Paraglaciecola psychrophila 170: one gene and its partner. The protein of the gene in region 1 interacts with the protein of each later gene in a pairwise test. Links are inferred from orthologs where the notes say so. Each region holds a gene or a part of one and is shown on either strand. Other genes may lie near its edges.

Region 1 (11,509 bases):
CGTCACCATGTTTCATTTTCACATTATGTAAGTCCAGTTGATTCATGCGTCGCTTAGCTTGAAACTGTAGGGTTTTTATTCTTTCAACTGAATAAACATTAGTGAACAATTGCGCCAGTATTGCGGTTTGGTAGCCTGAGCCTGTACCTATTTCTAACACGGTTTGAACTTGATTGTCAGACTCTAATAATAACTCTGTCATACGAGCGACAATGTAGGGCTGGGATATGGTTTGTCCTTGACCAATAGGCAAAGCAGTATTTTGATAGGCTTTGTGTTTTAACGCATCAGGCAAAAAAAGCTCTCTAGGCGTTTTAGCTATAGCGGTCAGTACTTTGGCGCTGCTGATACCTTCTTTATGAAGAAGTTGAGCAAGGCTTTCACCTTTACGTGATGTTAATCTCATGTCATGCCTATTTTTATTCTTATTTGCTGTAAATTTGTATGCTTTAGGGTTTTAAACCTTAGCTAAGTTGTTATCTTGTACATCTAGCAATTCCCGTAATACTGAGGTAGCAAAGGTGCCTGCTGGAAGTGTGAAAATTAGATTTAAGGTATCATCTGCCCATGTCCATTCAAGATCATTTGGAAATAAGTTTATTGCCCTTCTTTCTTGATTTAAGCCTAAATCTTCAAGGGTTTGGGTGACTGTAATATGTTGTTGAGCCGAATCTTGCTCGAACTGTAATGCCTCAGATTGGCTGGCTAAGAGACCTTTTCCCCACAAAGGAGCAGACAAATATATATCCCGCTGTGCTATGCGCTGAATAATGTTGTTATCTATAAGCTCTGCACAAAAGTAGCTATTACTGCCTGATAATTGCATAACATCACCAAGCAAAGGTTTATTTAGACAATCATTCTGCAATCTGCTGTTTAGCATTTCATTGAAGAGCCAAGAACGTAGAGCTGAAATAGCCATTGAACGTTTGTTTCGGTTACGGATAGATTCACCGCTCATCATTTTTTCAGCCAAGACTAAATTTCCGCCTCGAGGGTCATGCTTAGTGCTGCCAAACCGTTGTGAGCCATAATAATTTGGGACACCGCTCAGTTTTATCTGTTGCAGTCGCTCATCAATGCCGGATGTCGAGTTGAGTTGTCTGAGAGTAATATTAAATCGATTGCCTTTTAATACCCCAGTCCTTAGTTTTTTATTGTGGCGTATTGATTTGAGTATTTGCGCCCCTGGCTCATTGAATTGGGTCCAATCAAACTCACCTTTGCCCGGCAGATGCACACTAAACCATTGTTCAGTTTGCGCATGTTTGTCTTTGCGGCCAGCATAAGTTACTGCTCTTAATGGCAGCCGAGTAAATTTAGCAATTTGCTCGGCTAAGTAAGCGGTATTTAACCCGGTTTTACGTACCCACAAGTAGATATGTTCACCTTCGCCAATAGGCTCGTAGCCTAATATTTCGGTGACCTGAAAGTCTTCAGCAGAAGACTTAAATTGCCCGGAAATATTTAGCTTAGGATATTGATATAGCCAGTGATCTATTTTCATTGGGCAGTATCTAATTGTTGAGTCAGCAGAACCACCGCGTAAGCGGCCATACCTTCCTTACGGCCGGCAAAGCCTAATTTTTCGGTAGTTGTGGCTTTTACATTCACTTGTGCAATATCGGCACTTAAGTCTTCAGCAATATTTTTACGCATTAATTCAATATGAGGTGCCATTTTTGGGGCTTGAGCAACAATAGTCAGATCTAAGTTCCCGAGTTGATATTGCTGATCTGTAATAAGTTTATAGACGTGGCGAAGTAACTCGCGGCTGTCCACTCCTGCCAGTGTTGGGTCAGTATCTGGAAAATGTTTACCAATATCTCCCAATGCCAAAGCACCTAATAATGCGTCACATAATGCATGTAACACTACATCGCCATCGGAGTGGGCAATCAAACCCATATCATGCTCGATTTTCACTCCGGCAATTACAATAGGGCCGCTGCCGCCAAATTTATGCACGTCATAGCCATGGCCAATTCTAATACTCATACCTCAGTCAAATCTCCATTAATTGTTCAGCTTGTTTTGTGTTAGATAAAATTCGGCTAACAACAAATCTTCAGGTTGGGTGATTTTGATATTTGAGGCGCTTCCCTCTACTAACAATACTTTTTCGCCTAATAGTTCGATGGCAGATGCTTCATCAGTGATGTTTATCTTTTGCTCTGCGGCTGTATTTAAAGCTTTTTTTAACGCAGCCAGCTTAAAAAACTGTGGTGTTAAGGCGTGCCACAAGTGTTCTCTAGACTCAGTGTGTTTAACGATGTTTTGCCGGTTTACGTTGACATCAAAGGCTCTTTTCATGGTATCTCGGACGGGTGTTGCCAATATCCCACCGATACTGCCTTGTTCAGCTAATTGCAGCAGGGTGCTTAAATCTGTTGCAGCAAAACAAGGGCGTGCTGCATCATGTACTAACACCCACTCTTCATTATCTGATAGATAATTCAGCCCTGCTAACACTGAATCGCAACGTTCTTGGCCACCCTCAACCACCTCAATTCGCGGATGGCTAGCAATGGGTAATTGAGCGAATAATGTATCGTTTGGATTGAGTACTAGAATCACGCGTTGTACCTGGCTGTGTTCAAGTAAATTAGTGAGGGTATGTTCAATAATCGTTTTACCGGCAATATGCAGATATTGCTTAGGGCAATCTGTTTTCATGCGTTTGCCAATACCGGCGGCAGGTACAACAACAGAATATTGAGAAAGTGAAGGCATGAATACTAATCGTCAGAAGGCAAAATACGATAAAACGTCTCGCCTTGTTTTATCAATCCTAGTTCATTTCTAGCGCGTTCCTCAGCTGCTTCCAAGCCTATTTTCAAATCATGGATATCGGCTTTTAGCAAACTATTGCGCTGTCTTAAATTGGCATTATGGGTGACTTGTAGCGCCACTTCTTTTTTCATAATCATAAAATCAGGTACGCTATTTTTACCAAACCATAAACGATATTGGAGCAGACAAAATAGTGTGAACAAAACTGCCACCACCCATTTCATAATTTTTGTCTCCAATTCGTCGCCATTGGCTTATTATGCAGAGGTTTTGAGGGTAGGGCTAGTGGTATCAAAACCAGATGTTGTTCCTTAGCCAAAGAAAACTATTTAACTCATGAATTAGGCCGTTTTTTGGTTAAAAAATGTGGTTAATTTAGATTCTGTCAGACAATATTTTGTTACATCCAATTATCGTTTCTACGCCTTTTCTTAGGCAAGTAGGTAAGGATAATCCCTAAGAGTAAACTAATGACTGCAACAATTCCGCCGCGGGTAAACCATTCCATTTGTGCTGTTTGATCGTAATCAGCAAGAGTTTGAGTGATTTGTACGTTTTCTTTTTCAGCATCACTCAATTTCGTTTTTAAGTTCGTATTCTGGGAAGTAAGGTCAGCTATTTGTTGGTTGAGTAAATCATTACTCTCCCTTTGTTGTTGGATCGTTTGTTCAGTATCTTCTACTTGTTGTTGTAGACCAGGAACCAATGCTCTGACACTGCTACTAACACTAATAAACTCTGCATCGATCCAACCTGTTCGTTGTTTATCATCAATTATTTCCACAAAGTTTTTTTCTGCGTCTTCTTGCAGCAAAGTGACACGAGTGCCAGCTACAACAGTGCCTAAAATTCGGAAGTTGCGTCCAGGACCAGCATGTAAATAAGTAAATAAATCATCAGAAATATAACGAACTTCACCTTCACTATCATTCGGTTCTTGGGCCACCGCCTGAAGACTTAAAAGACTGCTAGCGATGCATAAAAAAACTAAAACTATTTGCTTGCGCATAATCAAAAAAACTTACTCCAAAAATATAACTGCAAATGGTATGGCTTGGCTAAAAGAAAGGCAAGGGCCTATTTGCGTTAAAGTCGATTGGGTTGCAGTACTGATGCGCTTTTGCGACAGTTCTTGATTGAATAGTTGAATTTGAAAGGCTAAGGTGCAATAAATTTATCGAAACCCACTTTATCAGCCAAAAGGTTTTATGGAATACGAAATTGAACTTAAATTACTCACCAATCAATACGCTGGTGATATTATTGAAACAAAGTTATTGCCACAACTAAATGCTAGCGTAATTCAAGAAACTCAAGTACTTACTAACCATTATTTTGATACACCAGATAGAATCCTAAAACAGCACAAAATTGGCTTGAGAATTCGAGGAAACAACCGAAAGTTTGAGCAAACCTTAAAAACCGCAGGAAACTCTGTGGGAGGGTTACATCAACGCTCTGAGTATAATGTACAACTCGATGAGTCAAAAAAGCAAAATGTTAGTGTGCCTGAGTTGAGATTGTTTCCAAAGTCAGCATGGCCCAAAACGGTTGATGTTGATGCTTTGCAAGCTAAAGTCGAAACACTTTTTAGCACCCACTTTGAGCGCCAAATCTATTTACTTAAATTCTCAGATGGCGAAATTGTAGAGTTGGTGTGGGATCTAGGTGAGGTTACATCGGGAAGTAAAAGTGTACCGATTTGCGAAATTGAAATTGAACTAAAAAAAGGCTCTACAGCAGCACTTTTCAAATTAGCAAAACTTATTGTTAGCCTGCTGCCTACCACTATTGGCAACGATAGTAAGGCTGCACTGGGATACAATTTACGTGATGGTTTGTCAGTCAAAAAGTTCGAGTCGTATCAACATAATCTGCCTAAAAATATACAACATGACGCTGCAGCATATGTCAGATTGTTAACAACACTGCTGCAAGAATTTCAAATGTTTTCAGCTGAAATAAGACGTCATTATAGTGCGGAATTAGCAACGACGATCCAACTGACATTAATTGCTTTAGTCGATAATTTTGACGAATTTAATCATCATTTCCCGTGTCCACCATTAGACAGCGTACACATGAGACTGAAGGATTTGAACGCTAATTGGTCTTTGGTTACACAACAAACCGATAAAGATTCTCTATATAACTTACTGGTAAAAGCGCAGACAACCCAGTTGCAATTAGACATCGTGCAGTGCTTAGTGGAACAACCTTGGTCTACTGATATTTAATTATATCTGCAATCAACTCAGTGGAAGTCCTTTATACGACTTATTTCTAAAGGCTAATTATTTATGAAGTTTGGTTGTATGTAAAAAAAAGATTTATCTAATCGTTTTTTTACACTTTACCCACACGAGTAACAAACAGACTATATAGATAGAAAACAAGTTAAGGCTACAACCTTATTGATTGTTAACCCTACAAAAACTATAGGAGCGCCCATGAAAGCGTCTGATTTATTTGTAAAAGCCCTGGAAGCAGAAGGTGTGGAATACATTTTTGGTATTCCAGGTGAAGAAAATCTCGACTTATTGGAATCTTTGCGAGAGTCACCAATCAAACTAATATTGACTCGTCATGAGCAAGGCGCAGGATTTATGGCTGCTACCTATGGTCGATTAACCGGTAAAGTTGGCGTATGTTTATCGACGCTTGGCCCAGGTGCAACGAATCTAGTTACGCCTGCTGCATATGCGCAATTAGGCGCAATGCCCATGTTAATGATTACTGGGCAAAAGCCGGTTAAAACCAGCAAACAAGGGCGTTTTCAGGTAATAGATGTGGTCGATATGATGCGTCCTATCACTAAATACACCACCCAACTTGTGAGTGGCGATCGTATTCCTTCTGCAGTGCGCGAAGCGTTTAGACTTGCCCATGATGAACGTCCTGGTGCGACGCATATTGAATTACCAGAGGATATTGCGGCTGAAGACACTAGTGCTTATTTATTAACACCTAGCGTGAGTAGACGCCCTATTGCTGAATATAAAGCAATAAACAGAGCTGTAGAGATGATTGAAACGGCTAAGTCACCATTACTGCTTATCGGAGCTGCAGCTAACCGAAAATTAACCTCTAAAATGCTTAAAGAGTTAGTAAGTAAAACCGGCATTCCTTACGTCACCACGCAAATGGGTAAAGGTGTACTCGACGAAAGAGATGATTTATTTATGGGCAACACCGCCTTGTCAGCGGGTGACTTTGTGCACCGTGTCATTGACCGCGCCGATTTAATCATCAATGTTGGTCATGATGTGGTAGAAAAACCGCCTTTCTTTATGAACAATGATGGTCAGCAAGTTATACACATAAACTTTGAACCAGCAGCGGTCGACCCTGTGTATTTTCCCCAACTAGAAGTAATTGGCGATATAGCCAATACTATTTGGCAGATGAAAGAGCAGATTGTTGCTTCAGCCAACTGGGACTTTAGTTTCTTTTTTAAAGCCCATAACGCTTACCTTACACATAAAGCTGAAAGTGAAAACGATGATCGTTTCCCCATTTTACCGGAACGTTTCGTCAGAGATATTCGCAGGGCGATGCCTGATGAAGGCATAGTCACTCTCGACAATGGGGTATATAAAATTTGGTTTGCACGTAATTACCCTGCAGCTTTGCCTAACACATTATTGCTAGACAATGCCTTAGCAACTATGGGCGCTGGTTTACCCTCAGCCATGGCAGCTAAATTGGTATATCCAGATAGACCCGTGATTTCAGTATGTGGTGACGGTGGATTTATGATGAACAGCCAAGAGTTAGAAACTGCTGTGCGTCTTAAGTTACATATAGTGGTGATCATTCTGCGTGATGATGCTTATGGCATGATCAAATGGAAACAAGCTAACATGGAGTTTGAAAACTACGGTTTGGATTATGGCAATCCCGACTTCGTTAAATATGTAGAAAGTTATGGTGGCAAAGGCTGGCGTATTGCTGCAGCTGATGAGTTGCTACCCCAAGTGCAAAAATGTTTAGCTGAGCCAGGTGTACATTTAATTGACGTGCCTGTGGATTATTCGTTAAACGATAAAACCCTGAATCAAACACTGCGCATTCGTAGTGCATCTATTTAACCCAGATATTACTTAGGAGAATTTATGTTAGCAAAAGCTTACCCTTATTATCTGGCTAATGAAGCCGTATTTGCCAATCAAGATTTGGCAGTAACCAATAAATACACTAATGAAGTAGCGACTCACACTGCTCTTGCTGATGCTAAGGTTATTGACCAAGCAATTGCAGCGGCAGCAGCAAGTCAGCCTTTATTAAATAAAATGGCCCCCTACGAGCGTCAGAACATTCTTAATCACTGTGTAAAGCGTTTTGAAGAAAGATTTGACGAATTGGCCCATGCTTTATGCATTGAAGCAGGTAAACCCATTAAAGATTCTCGCGGTGAAGTGACTCGCTTAATTGATACCTTCAGAATTGCTGCTGAAGAATCGGTGCGTATGCATGGCGAAGTCATAAACCTTGAGATTACGCCTCGTGCTAAAGGTTACACTGGTATGTACAAACGCGTGCCAATTGGTCCATGTTCGTTTATCTCGCCTTTTAACTTCCCATTAAATTTAGCCGCTCACAAGGTGGCACCAGCTATCGCCACAGGTTGTGCTTTTGTACTTAAGCCGGCCAGCAGAACGCCGCTAGGTGCTTTGATTATTGGCGAAGTATTAGCTGAGACTGACCTTCCTAAAGGTGCATTTTCGATTCTTCCATGTAGCCGTGACGGTGCAGATTTGTTCACCACAGATGAAAGGTTCAAGTTACTAAGCTTTACAGGTTCGCCGCAAGTTGGTTGGGAGCTAAAAGCCAAAGCCGGTAAGAAACCGGTGATCCTAGAGTTAGGCGGTAACGCGGCTTGTGTGGTTGATGCTGACACGGATTTAAACGATGCAATCGAACGTATTGTATTCGGTGCTTATTACCAGTCCGGCCAAAGTTGTATCAGTGTTCAACGAGTCATTGTGCATGAGTCAATCTACGCTGAATTCAAACAACGATATACCGATAAAGTCGCAAACTTAGTCCATGGTGACCCATTAAATGAAGATACCTTTATTGGGCCGATGATTTCAGAATCAGAAGCTTCACGATTAGATACCTGGATACAAGATGCTGTTGGAGCGGGTGCTAGTTTATTATGTGGCGGTAAACGCGAGGGAAACATGTTGCAAGCCACCTTATTGGAGAACGTGCCAAATGATGCGGCCATCAATACCGAAGAAGCTTTTGGCCCAGTTTCTATTATCAGCTCATTTAGTGATTTTGATGAAGCGCTGAAAGAAGTGAATAACAGTCAATTTGGCCTGCAAGCAGGGGTATTCACTAGGGATATCTACAAAGCCCATCAAGCTTGGAACGAGTTGGATGTAGGTGGCGTGGTCATCGGAGACGTACCAAGCTGGCGAGTAGACAACATGCCTTATGGCGGCGTGAAAGAGTCAGGCTTAGGCCGCGAAGGCATTACCTTTGCTATGGAAGATATGACTGAGATTAGGTTGATGGTGCTAAGGACCCCAAGTTAACATTTGATGCCAAGCATTTATGTAGCGATAAGCTTGAGTGCAAAGCTCAGGCTTGTCGTTAACGTCCTTCATTTTTAAAGTAAAGTATCTAAGATTTGTCGGGTAAATTCTTTTTTAAATAAAAGCCTCTTGGTCTGGTGTTAATGACCTGACCATTTTTACCAATAGCTTCAGTTAATGCACTGCCATTGGCAGCTTTGGGACGTAATTGTAGATATTGACCGTGCCTTGCGGTAATACTTTCGATATGGCCAAGGGCTATCATTTCCATCAACTCTTCCCAATCAGTATTTAATTGATTATTTTGAAATGCATTGGGCGACCATAAAAAAGGGGTCGCGATACATCTATCTTGTGGGGGGACTTCTCTTCTACCATCGATTGGCACCCAAAGTACTTGTTGAATTTTATTTTTGACGCTGCTGGTCTGCCATTCTATACCGGCTATATTGGTTAACGGTGCATAACATACATAGGTGGTTTCTAAAGGCTTGCCATGTTCGTCTATAGGAATGGTTTTTAACTCAATGCCTAATTGGGCAAAATCTTGTTGGGTCTTAGAGCCTGCGCTGGCTCCGAGGCACAGTTCAATGAGTTGACCGGTCCAGCCTTTTTCTCGCTTGAAATTTACGGGCACTTTGATACGCGCAACTTCGGCGACTTCACCTAGGGTAAGTCCTGCTAACATTTCTGCTCTTTGCATTAGCTCTTGGATAGATTTAGGTTCGGTCTTTGGCATACTAAATATTTTCATTTGGGCCCGTTAGCTTATATATACTTTTTTTATTACTTTGAATGCGCAGTAGTTTATGGAAGAATGCAGCATATTAAAAGAATTGAGTTCTCGGGAGTCTAAGTGATTGATGCCGAAGGATTCCGCGCCAATGTTGGCATAGTGATTTGCAATGAGTTAGGCCAGGTTTTTTGGGCAAGGCGCTATGGGCAGCATTCTTGGCAGTTTCCGCAAGGCGGAATCGATGAAGGTGAAACTGCCGAACAAACGATGTATCGCGAACTCCATGAAGAAGTAGGTTTAAAGCCAGAACATGTAAAAGTTATGGCTGTTACCAAGAATTGGTTGCGTTACAAACTGCCTAAGCGATTGGTTAGGCAGGGAAGCAGTCCTGTTTGTATCGGACAAAAGCAGAAGTGGTTTTTACTGCAACTTGTCTGTAAAGAAGAGGATGTGGACTTATTACAATCAGGCCATCCTGAATTTGACGACTGGCGCTGGGTGAGTTTTTGGTACCCGGTGCGCAATGTGGTTTCCTTCAAACGGGATGTGTATCGCCGTGTGATGAAGGAGTTTTCACCTACTGCTATGCCTGATATTATAGGGCAAAATCAGGGTGGCTATCAAAAATCAAAGCGTCGTAGAAAGGCCTAATTAAAATGGCGTATTGACTTTTAGTATTGCGCCGAGGTTCTCCTCAAGATGCGCTCAATCAAGTCAAAATCAGTGATGTTTGGTCATCCAAATAAACGGATTTTTAAAGCTGAGAGAGGGTATTTTGAGGAAAACCATTCGGGTCGGTATCCGAGTAATGGGCAATTTATTAGCCTAAATTCGTCGTTCACTTTTCGTTTATAATGACTAAACGAAAAGTGAACGCCTAGGTATCTAAATAAATGACCTGAGTCTCGGTGATATACGAAAAATCAATACGCCCTTCACCTTCAGACATGAGAGATAAATACTTCTAATGTTAACCACGCTTAAACGCATCGTTCAAGAAGTGAATCAAATCCCTGTATTTGACGATGCTTTAAGCTGTTTGGCAAACAGGTTGATAGAAGCTTTAAAAGTTGACTCATGTAGTATTTATTTAGCTGACTACGAACATCAGCATTTTATGTTGGTCGCGACTGAAGGCTTAGCAAAAAGTGCTGTGGGCCAAGTTTCTATTGGTTTTTCTGAAGGTTTAGTCGGCTTAATCGGCCAACGTGAAGAGCCACTCAATATTAGCGATGCTCAAAGGCATCCTCGCTTTAAACATTATCCAGAAGTACAAGAAGATAATTACCACGCTTTTTTGGGTGCGCCGATAATCCATCAACGCAAAGTATTAGGCGTGTTAACACTTCAGCAGCAACATAAAAGACGCTTTAGTGAAGACGAAGAAGCGTTTTTGGTGACACTGGCGATGCAATTGGCAGTTGAAATTGCTAATGCTAAAGCGCGGGGCTCGATTAATCTTTTACAAGAAAATATTCCCAAAGATTGGCAAAAATCGTTAAAGGGTGTGCCAGGCTCTTCCGGACTAGCCAGTGGTGTAGGCTATTTACAAAACATGATGGTCAGTATTCGTAATCATGTTCCTAAGCGCAGTAAAAATAAGCAAACACAAGTTCAAAATTACCGTCAGGCAGTGAAACAAACCCAAGCCGATATGGCCATTTTATCTGAGCGAATTCAGGGTGAAGTACCTGATGATGTGCGTGCCATTTTTCAGCTTTATTACCACTTGCTTGATGCAAACAGTCTAGGTCGAGATGTTGAAAAAGAAATTAAATTGGGATGGGATGCGCCTACCTCTTTAAAAATGGTTGTAGAGAATTATATCCGTCAATTCCAAGCCATGAATGACCCTTATATGCGCGAACGTGCTGTAGATGTTGAGGATATGGGGAATCGGGTATTAGCCAATATAATGGGCATTAGTGCTAAAAATCTGGTGAAACGAGAACCACCGGAACATTCGATTCTTGTTGCTGAAGAAGTTACTGCCGTAATGTTAGCGGAATTTCCTAGTGAAAAGCTCATGGGCATAGTGTCGATGCGTGGTTCAAATAACTCCCATGCAGCTATTATGGCCAGAGCCATGGGTGTGCCTGCTGTGATGGGGCTGAGTAATATACCTATTGCTTTGCTGAACGAAAAAGAAATTTTACTCGACGGCTACACGGGTGACGTAATTGTTTCGCCAAATGCCACGATTAGGCGTGAGTTTGACCAGCTAGTGCTTGAAGAGCAATTGTTATCTGAGCGGATTCGTTCTGAAGATACTTTGCCGGCCATCACTACTGACAACTGTGAAATACGACTCTTTACCAATGCCGGTTTGTCACTTGAAGCAGAAAAAAATGATAATCCATTTTCTGATGGCGTAGGGCTGTTTCGCACTGAAATACCTTTTATGATGCGTGAACGATTCCCCACTGAACAAGAG
Region 2 (7,127 bases), 3.9 Mb from region 1 along the record:
AATTGACTATCTGCGTTGACTACGGCTAAGCCTTCTTTTTCAGATAAACCTTTAAATATTTCGCTTTTTGCTCTTGCCACTCCAAGCAAACTTCCAAAACCTTCTAAGTGTGCGGCAGCAGCATTAACGATTGTAGCAACATCAGGTTTAACTAAATTACTGGTGTAAGCAATTTCACCTAAATGATTGGCACCCATTTCAATGACAGCAAACTCATGTTGCTGCTCTAGTCTTAGCAATGTCATTGGCACACCAAGGTCATTATTCAAATTACCTTTGGTGGCCAGTACCTTGCCACGATGCGATAAGATAGCGGCAACCATTTCTCTGACGGTTGTTTTACCACTACTACCAGTAATACCCACTGTTTTTGGTGCAACTTTGGCTTTCACCGCAGCGCCCAATAAACCTAAAGCGATAGTGGTGTCTGCAACCAAAATATAGGGAAGCCGAGTTTCAACCTTACGTGATAAAATCAACCCAACAGCACCTTTATCTTCAGCTTGTTTGACAAACTTATGCCCATCAAAATTGGGGCCTTGTAGAGCCAAAAACAGATCAGTAGGTAAAATACTTCTAGTATCAGTACTGACACCTTTGATGATCAAATCCTGCTTATGTTGAGCTATTAACTGCCCATTAACCTGTTCAGCCACCCAGGATAGTGAAACCGGGATCATACTGTTTTCCTCTCTTGAAAAAGTGCTACAAAATGGCGTTCATCATAAGCCAGTGTTTGATTACCTATGATTTGATAATTTTCATGACCTTTACCAGCGACTAAAATAATGTCACCTGCAGCAGCTTCTGCGGCAGCTGTCTTGATCGCCGTTTTTCGATCATGTTTAGTCAGGATCTGCTCTGGATTAATACAACCGGATAAGATGTCTTGAATAATGTCTCTAGGATTTTCACTGCGTACGTTGTCATCGGTTAGAATAACCCGATCGGATAATCGCTCGGCAATTTCGCCCATCAACGAACGTTTACCCACGTCACGATCGCCACCACAACCAAAAACACAGATTAATTTTCCATGACAGTGTTGTTTGCTGGCTAACAGGGCTTTTTCTAAAGCGTCAGGAGTATGCGCATAATCAACCACAATAGTTGCGTGGCCTTGACGCCTATACAACTCCATTCTTCCGGCAACCGGTTTTAGTTTTTGTACGATATAAGCAATTTGTTTTAGGTTTTACCCAGGCATAATTGGCAGCAAATAGCTGCTAACACATTAGCTACATTAAATTCAGCTAATAGCGATAGACGTAACTCACAGTCGCCCCAAGAAGATTGCACCGACAACGCGATTCCCTCAGCGGTATAGCGTACATTATTCGCCACACAGTATTGATATTTAGTGGGCATATCTGCGGCGCTAATATTCTGCCCATAGAGAACAACAGACGATGTTTCAGGTATGTTTGCCAACCAATTCTTATGTTCAGGATCATTGGCGTTAAGGACCACATAGGCCAATTCTGGTTGTGACAGCAACAGCCTTTTTGCCGCAGCGTATTCAGCCATTGAGCCATGATAATCGAGGTGGTCACGGCTTAAATTAGTAAACACTGCAATATCAGTTTTAACGGCTTTGATGCGATTTTGTACGAGTGCATGAGATGATGCTTCTAATGCAACTTGAAATGCACCTTCAGCGACAAATTCAGCCAACAAGCGTTGTATACTGATAGCATCTGGTGTGGTGTTAACAATATTGTCTAGTATCTGAGTGTCAGTAGATGATGAGTATATACCAGCACCTAACGTGCCAATTGAAGCCGCTCTTTCACCCATCAAATGCGCTAGCTGACTAATTAACTGTACCGTAGAGGTTTTTCCATTGGTGCCGGTCACTGCTACTACTGACATTGAATTTGCAGGGAATTGATAAAAATATCCAGCTAACTCTGATAGTTTTTCAGGTAATTGATTAAAATATATGATGACACTTTGTTCGCGCATTTCTACAAAACCATGCCGAGTTTTATCATCACATTGTGCCACGATCACTTTTGCACCCAAACTCACCGCCTGAGGAATAAAATCTCGTCCGTCCAAAGCGTGACCAGCAACAGCGATGAATGCTTTATGAATTGCCACGTCTCTGCTATCCAGAACCAGGTCACTTATCATTATATCTGGTGCATCGATGCCAAAATGCGCCAATAACGGCTTGATGCTTTGATAAAACGCCTCAGGGAACTGTTTGTTAATGCTTACCATATCAGCCCGCATTTTCAGCCCCTATGGAGGTAATAACAGAAGTTCCTGCTAACGAAGAAACTGTTTTGTCATCAGGTGGTACATTCAGCATTTGTAAACTGGCAGCCATAATTTTGCTAAAAACGGGGGCTGCAGTATGTCCTGCATAATAAAGCTCACCTTTGGGTTCATTAATTAAGATGACCACAGCCAACTGCGGATCAGATACCGGAGCAACACCCGCAAAAATATTAACGTACTCGTCACCATAACCATTGGCGATTGCCTTGCGACTGGTACCTGTTTTACCTGCTACCCGATAACCCGGCACTTGTGCTTTTTCTGCTGAGCCATTTTGTTCGGTTACTGTTTCCATCATCTGCAAAATTTGTTGGGTTGCTTGGGCGCTGATAACGCGTTCACTTTGTACTGGCATGTCTCGTTTAATAATACTTAATGGGCGACGAATGCCGCCGTCGCCTAAGATGCTATACATGCGAGCGAGTTGCAAAGCGGTTACCGAAATACCGTAACCAAAAGACAAGGTGGATAGTTCAAAATCAGACCACCGAGCACGGTGGTTGAATATGCCACTACTTTCGCCGAGCAAGTTGGCACCACTGTCACTCATTAACCCAACGTTGTAGTACATATCGAGTAAAAATTCTTTAGGTACCGACAAAGCAAGCTTTGAAGTGCCCATGTTGCTCGACTTGCGAATAATGTCGGTTAAATCAATTTCACCATAATTACGGGAATCCCTAACAATATTGCCACCTAAATGCATCCAACCTGGAGAGGTGTCAATTAAAGTGTCTACCTTTGCAGAACCAAATTCTAATGCACTTAACACCGCCAGTGGTTTAATTGAGGAACCTGGTTCATAAGCATCTGTTACAGCGCGGTTACGAATTCTGTGAGTTGACACGCCCGCTCGATTATTAGGGTTATAAGAAGGACTATTGACTAGGGCGAGAATTTCACCTGTATTTACCGCTACAACCACAGCTGAACCAGATGTCGCTTTATAATATTGAACCGCCTGTTTTAACTCTTTATAAGCTAATGCTTGAATCCGCTGATCGATAGTTAACTGAATATTTTGGGGCTTTTCGCCCTCTTCAAATTCAATCAGCTCAACCATTCTGCCTTTTCCGTCACGACGAATTTTTCGAGAGCCTTGGGTACCTGCGAGCAATTTGTTATATAACTTCTCAACCCCTTCTATGCCGGTGTCGTCAACATTGGTGAAACCTACAACGTGAGCAGATACTTCACCGCTTGGATAATAACGTCTTGACTCATCACGCAGATAAATCCCAGCTATCTTAAGTTCTTCGATATATTCGGCCATGGCCGGAGATACTTGGCGTTGCAGATAAATAAAGCGCTTTTCTGGATTACTGACTTTTTCTTTTAGCGCATCTAAATTCTGACCTAATACTTCAGCCAATGCCTGCCAGCGTTTTGTATTCTCGTTCTGCTTGCCCTGCAAATCAAAAGTAGGGTCTTCCTGAGCTTTTTTGTGTTCTTCTTGGATGGATTGAGCAATGGCTTTAGGATCAGCCCAGATTGCTCGAACGGGTACACTTACCGCTAACTGCTGACCATTTCGGTCAACGATTAAGCCACGATGTAAAGGATTAACTCGGGTTCGTAAAGTGCGGTTATCACCCTGTTGAATTAATAAATCTGGAGATACAACCTGTATGTACGCGGCGCGAATCCCTAGACCCACAAAAACCATTAAAATCGCAGTAACCACCACCACAAAACGCCAATGCAGTAAACTCGGAGCACTATTCACTTTTGCTTGTTTGGTGTTATATTTATTGTTTGCATTATTGCTAAGACGGCTCATTTTATCCTCACCACTACTTCTTCGCTGGGTAATGGACGGTGCATGTCGAGCTGACTTGTAACAAGTGCCTCAATACGGTTATGTTCGGTTAAAGCGCTTTGTTCAAGCACTAAATTTCGCCACTCCACATCTAACTGATCTTTCTCTTGCATCAAGCGTTCAATGGCTATCGACATTTGTCTGTTGTGATGAGCACTGAATATCACTAACCCCGCGCTAACTAAGAGTGCTAGAAACAACAAAACCCGCACTGGATGGCGGGTTACATCAGCAACAACAAAACTGAAAAGATTAAAGTTTGTATTTGGGGCACTCATAACTTTTCGGCAACCCTCAGCACTGAACTCCGCGCGCGGATATTTCTCTTTAATTCATCGGCTGATGGTTTAATCGCTTTGCCGATAGGTTTCATTGCTTTCGCTGCGTCTATTTCTACCTGTAAAATAGGCATACCGTGAGGTACATTTAAACCGCGACTTTGTTCGCGAACAAAACGTTTTACCAAGCGGTCTTCTAAAGAATGAAAACTGATAACAGTTAAACGACCCTGTGGCGCTAAAGTACTTAAAGCGGCTTTTAAGCCTGTTTTGATTTCATCTAATTCACTGTTTACATAGATACGTATAGCTTGAAAGCTTCGGGTCGCAGGATGTTTGTATTTGTCTTTAACCGGCACAGCTAAGTCAATAATTTCAGCTAATTGTGCAGTATCGGTAATCGGCGCAATTTGACGAGCATTAACAATACCGTGTGCGATCCGTTTACCAAACTTTTCTTCACCAAACTCTTTAATAACTTGGGTGATATCTTGCTCTTCAGCTACCGCCAACCAATCTGCAGCACTGATGCCTCTGGTGATATCCATGCGCATATCTAACGGCCCATTTCGCATAAAACTAAAACCGCGATCAGCATCATCTAGCTGTGGCGAAGACACGCCAAGGTCCATCAAAATCCCGTCAATTTTGCCTAGCAAGCCAAGTTCTTCGGCTACGGCCTGTAATTCAGAAAAAGGTCGATGATGAATAGAAAAGCGAGGATCGTCTGCTAGCGATTTAGCCGCTTCAATGGCACTAAGATCACGATCAATAGCAATTAGTTGACCATTAGCTGATAAGGCTTTTAATATTTGCCTAGAGTGGCCGCCGCGCCCAAAAGTCGCATCCATATAGATGCCATCAGGCTTAATAGCTAAGCCGTCAATAGACTCTTGTAGTAATACAGATAGATGTGAAAAATCTTTTTCCATTAAAGTGAGAAGTCCTGAAGTCGCTCGGTCAATTCAAAGTTAGCTTCTTGTTCAGTCGCTACATCTAAATTGATTTGTTGTTGCCATACGTCTGCATCCCAGATTTCAAATTTATTGAACTGGCCAACTAACATAATTTGTTTATCGAGCTTGGCATGTTGACGCAAAGGCGCGCCTAATAAAAATCGCCCGTTTTTGTCCATATCCCCTTCACTGGCATACCCCAGTAATAATCGCTGCATTCTGCGCTCGTGTGGGATCATACTTGAGAGACGGCTTAATTTAAGCTCAATTTCTTCCCATTCGGGAAGCGGGTAAAGCAGCAAACAAGGTTGTTGTGTGTCGATAGTACAAACCAGTTGTCCCTGACAATCATCCAACAAGGACTGTCTATACCTTGTAGGTATAGTCACTCGACCTTTAACGTCTAGATTGATTGCATTAGCGCCGCGGAACATTATTCCCTAACCTTTATTATTATTATCTATCGAAAATTAACTAGTAAACACAACACGTAACAAATCTGATCTTAATTTTTTATGATTTCTTTGGATTATCTAACCTGCCAGATCCACTTTATGCCACTTTTACCCACAATATACAGTTTAGGTACCACCCGTCTATCATGTCAAGGACTAAACGCTTCGATTTGGTCGGATTCTAGGGCTTGTGATCAGTGGTTTTGTAGAAGTGTCTGAATTAGTAGAGAAAACCTACAAACTGACGCAATTTGGTAACAGCAAAAATAATTGGCTTATCGTTTTTGGTAAAAAGTGTTGGCAACCAGGCGAGGTTTAATATAAGTACTTGTATCGAATCAAATAATATCAGTGATTGTAAAAAATCGACCCTATGTTGATGAAATAAAGCTTCGGACAGAGGGTATAAACAGTCTGCATAATTTATATGCCAGAAACACTGCCTCAATCGTATCGTTGAAGGACAATTGAATCGACTATACTCGCCAAAATAAGATATAAAAGAAGGGAGAGGCTGTGCCAAATGAGCTAGCTAAGCCCACTGAGAAATTATTTTACTATGGGAAATTTGCAATGCTTATGCGAAGAAACAATCAGTCTAAATTTCATTTTACAGCCATGATAACGGATGAACTTGTAACGAAACACAGAAGCGAATTTCGTTGCATTATCACGGCTGTCTAAATTTCAACAAATAGATTGATAAGAATCTTGCTATGCAGTTAATCTGCGCCCGTTTCTTTTAAAAACGAAATGACACCTTGCATATATATCTTTTGATCATCAAAGATTGCCCAATGACTGCCATTGGGACTGTAAAGATATTGTCCTTTTGGAAACTCGTTTGACATCCATTCCATGTGTTTGGGGTCCATAGTGTCGTATTCAGCCCCTATTACCAGTGTTGGCACTTTGATGTCTTTCAAGTCAGCGGTCCTGTCCCATTCAACTAAAAGACCTGAGGCACCAAGTTCACTTGGCCCTTGCATAGGAATATAAACTTCAGGGTTAAGATGCTTAAACGACCTATTAACTGGGTCAGGCCACTTTTCAGGTGGCATACGCAGCACGTGTTTTACATAATGGTGGTTCAGCAGCAACGCTTGGTATTCTTCATTCGTATAATCTTCTGCCGCTTCATAAGCCTTAATTTTTGCTAATGCCTCTTGGTTAAGATTAGGCATAATGACGTTTGTGGCATATTCATTATAAGCAGGAATTGAGGCCATCATATTTGAAATAATTAGGCCTTTCAGATTATGTTGATATTTGAGGGCATATTCAATTCCCAATATCCCCCCCCATGAATGACCTAAAATATAGAAGTTATCCG

The links.
Region 2: the proteins of ftsB (region 1) and ftsL interact in binary tests that used the Escherichia coli proteins (3 or more experiments, as listed by UniProt). The link is inferred for Paraglaciecola psychrophila 170 from one-to-one orthologs.

Annotation. Positions count from the first base shown.
Region 1 is NC_020514.1:4,771,469-4,782,977, reverse strand. What follows is about bases 1,379-4,181. They hold ftsB (cell division protein FtsB), read right to left. Parts: upstream 3,018-4,181; coding sequence 2,739-3,017; downstream 1,379-2,738. Other genes in these bases: C427_RS20930 (CYTH domain-containing protein), read left to right, coding at 4,002-4,181; C427_RS20935 (TIGR04211 family SH3 domain-containing protein), read right to left, coding at 3,194-3,802; ispD (2-C-methyl-D-erythritol 4-phosphate cytidylyltransferase), read right to left, coding at 2,017-2,733; ispF (2-C-methyl-D-erythritol 2,4-cyclodiphosphate synthase), read right to left, coding at 1,504-1,998; truD (tRNA pseudouridine(13) synthase TruD), read right to left, coding at 1,379-1,507. Outside these bases: C427_RS20960 (protein-L-isoaspartate(D-aspartate) O-methyltransferase), read right to left, coding at 1-406; more of truD, read right to left, coding at 458-1,378; more of C427_RS20930, read left to right, coding at 4,182-5,030; C427_RS20925 (acetolactate synthase large subunit), read left to right, coding at 5,244-6,884; C427_RS20920 (aldehyde dehydrogenase family protein), read left to right, coding at 6,909-8,339; DNA mismatch repair endonuclease MutH, read right to left, coding at 8,428-9,093; rppH (RNA pyrophosphohydrolase), read left to right, coding at 9,196-9,726; ptsP (phosphoenolpyruvate--protein phosphotransferase), read left to right, coding at 10,043-11,509. UniProt on the Escherichia coli protein: Essential cell division protein. May link together the upstream cell division proteins, which are predominantly cytoplasmic, with the downstream cell division proteins, which are predominantly periplasmic.
Region 2 is NC_020514.1:839,589-846,715, reverse strand. Bases 2,724-5,722 are described here. They hold ftsL (cell division protein FtsL), read right to left. Parts: upstream 4,384-5,722; coding sequence 4,063-4,383; downstream 2,724-4,062. Other genes in these bases: mraZ (division/cell wall cluster transcriptional repressor MraZ), read right to left, coding at 5,315-5,722; rsmH (16S rRNA (cytosine(1402)-N(4))-methyltransferase RsmH), read right to left, coding at 4,380-5,315; C427_RS03730 (peptidoglycan glycosyltransferase FtsI), read right to left, coding at 2,724-4,066. In the rest of the region: C427_RS03740 (UDP-N-acetylmuramoyl-tripeptide--D-alanyl-D-alanine ligase), read right to left, coding at 1-680; more of C427_RS03730, read right to left, coding at 2,228-2,723; more of mraZ, read right to left, coding at 5,723-5,773; C427_RS03710 (proline iminopeptidase-family hydrolase), read right to left, coding at 6,517-7,127. UniProt on the Escherichia coli protein: Essential cell division protein. May link together the upstream cell division proteins, which are predominantly cytoplasmic, with the downstream cell division proteins, which are predominantly periplasmic.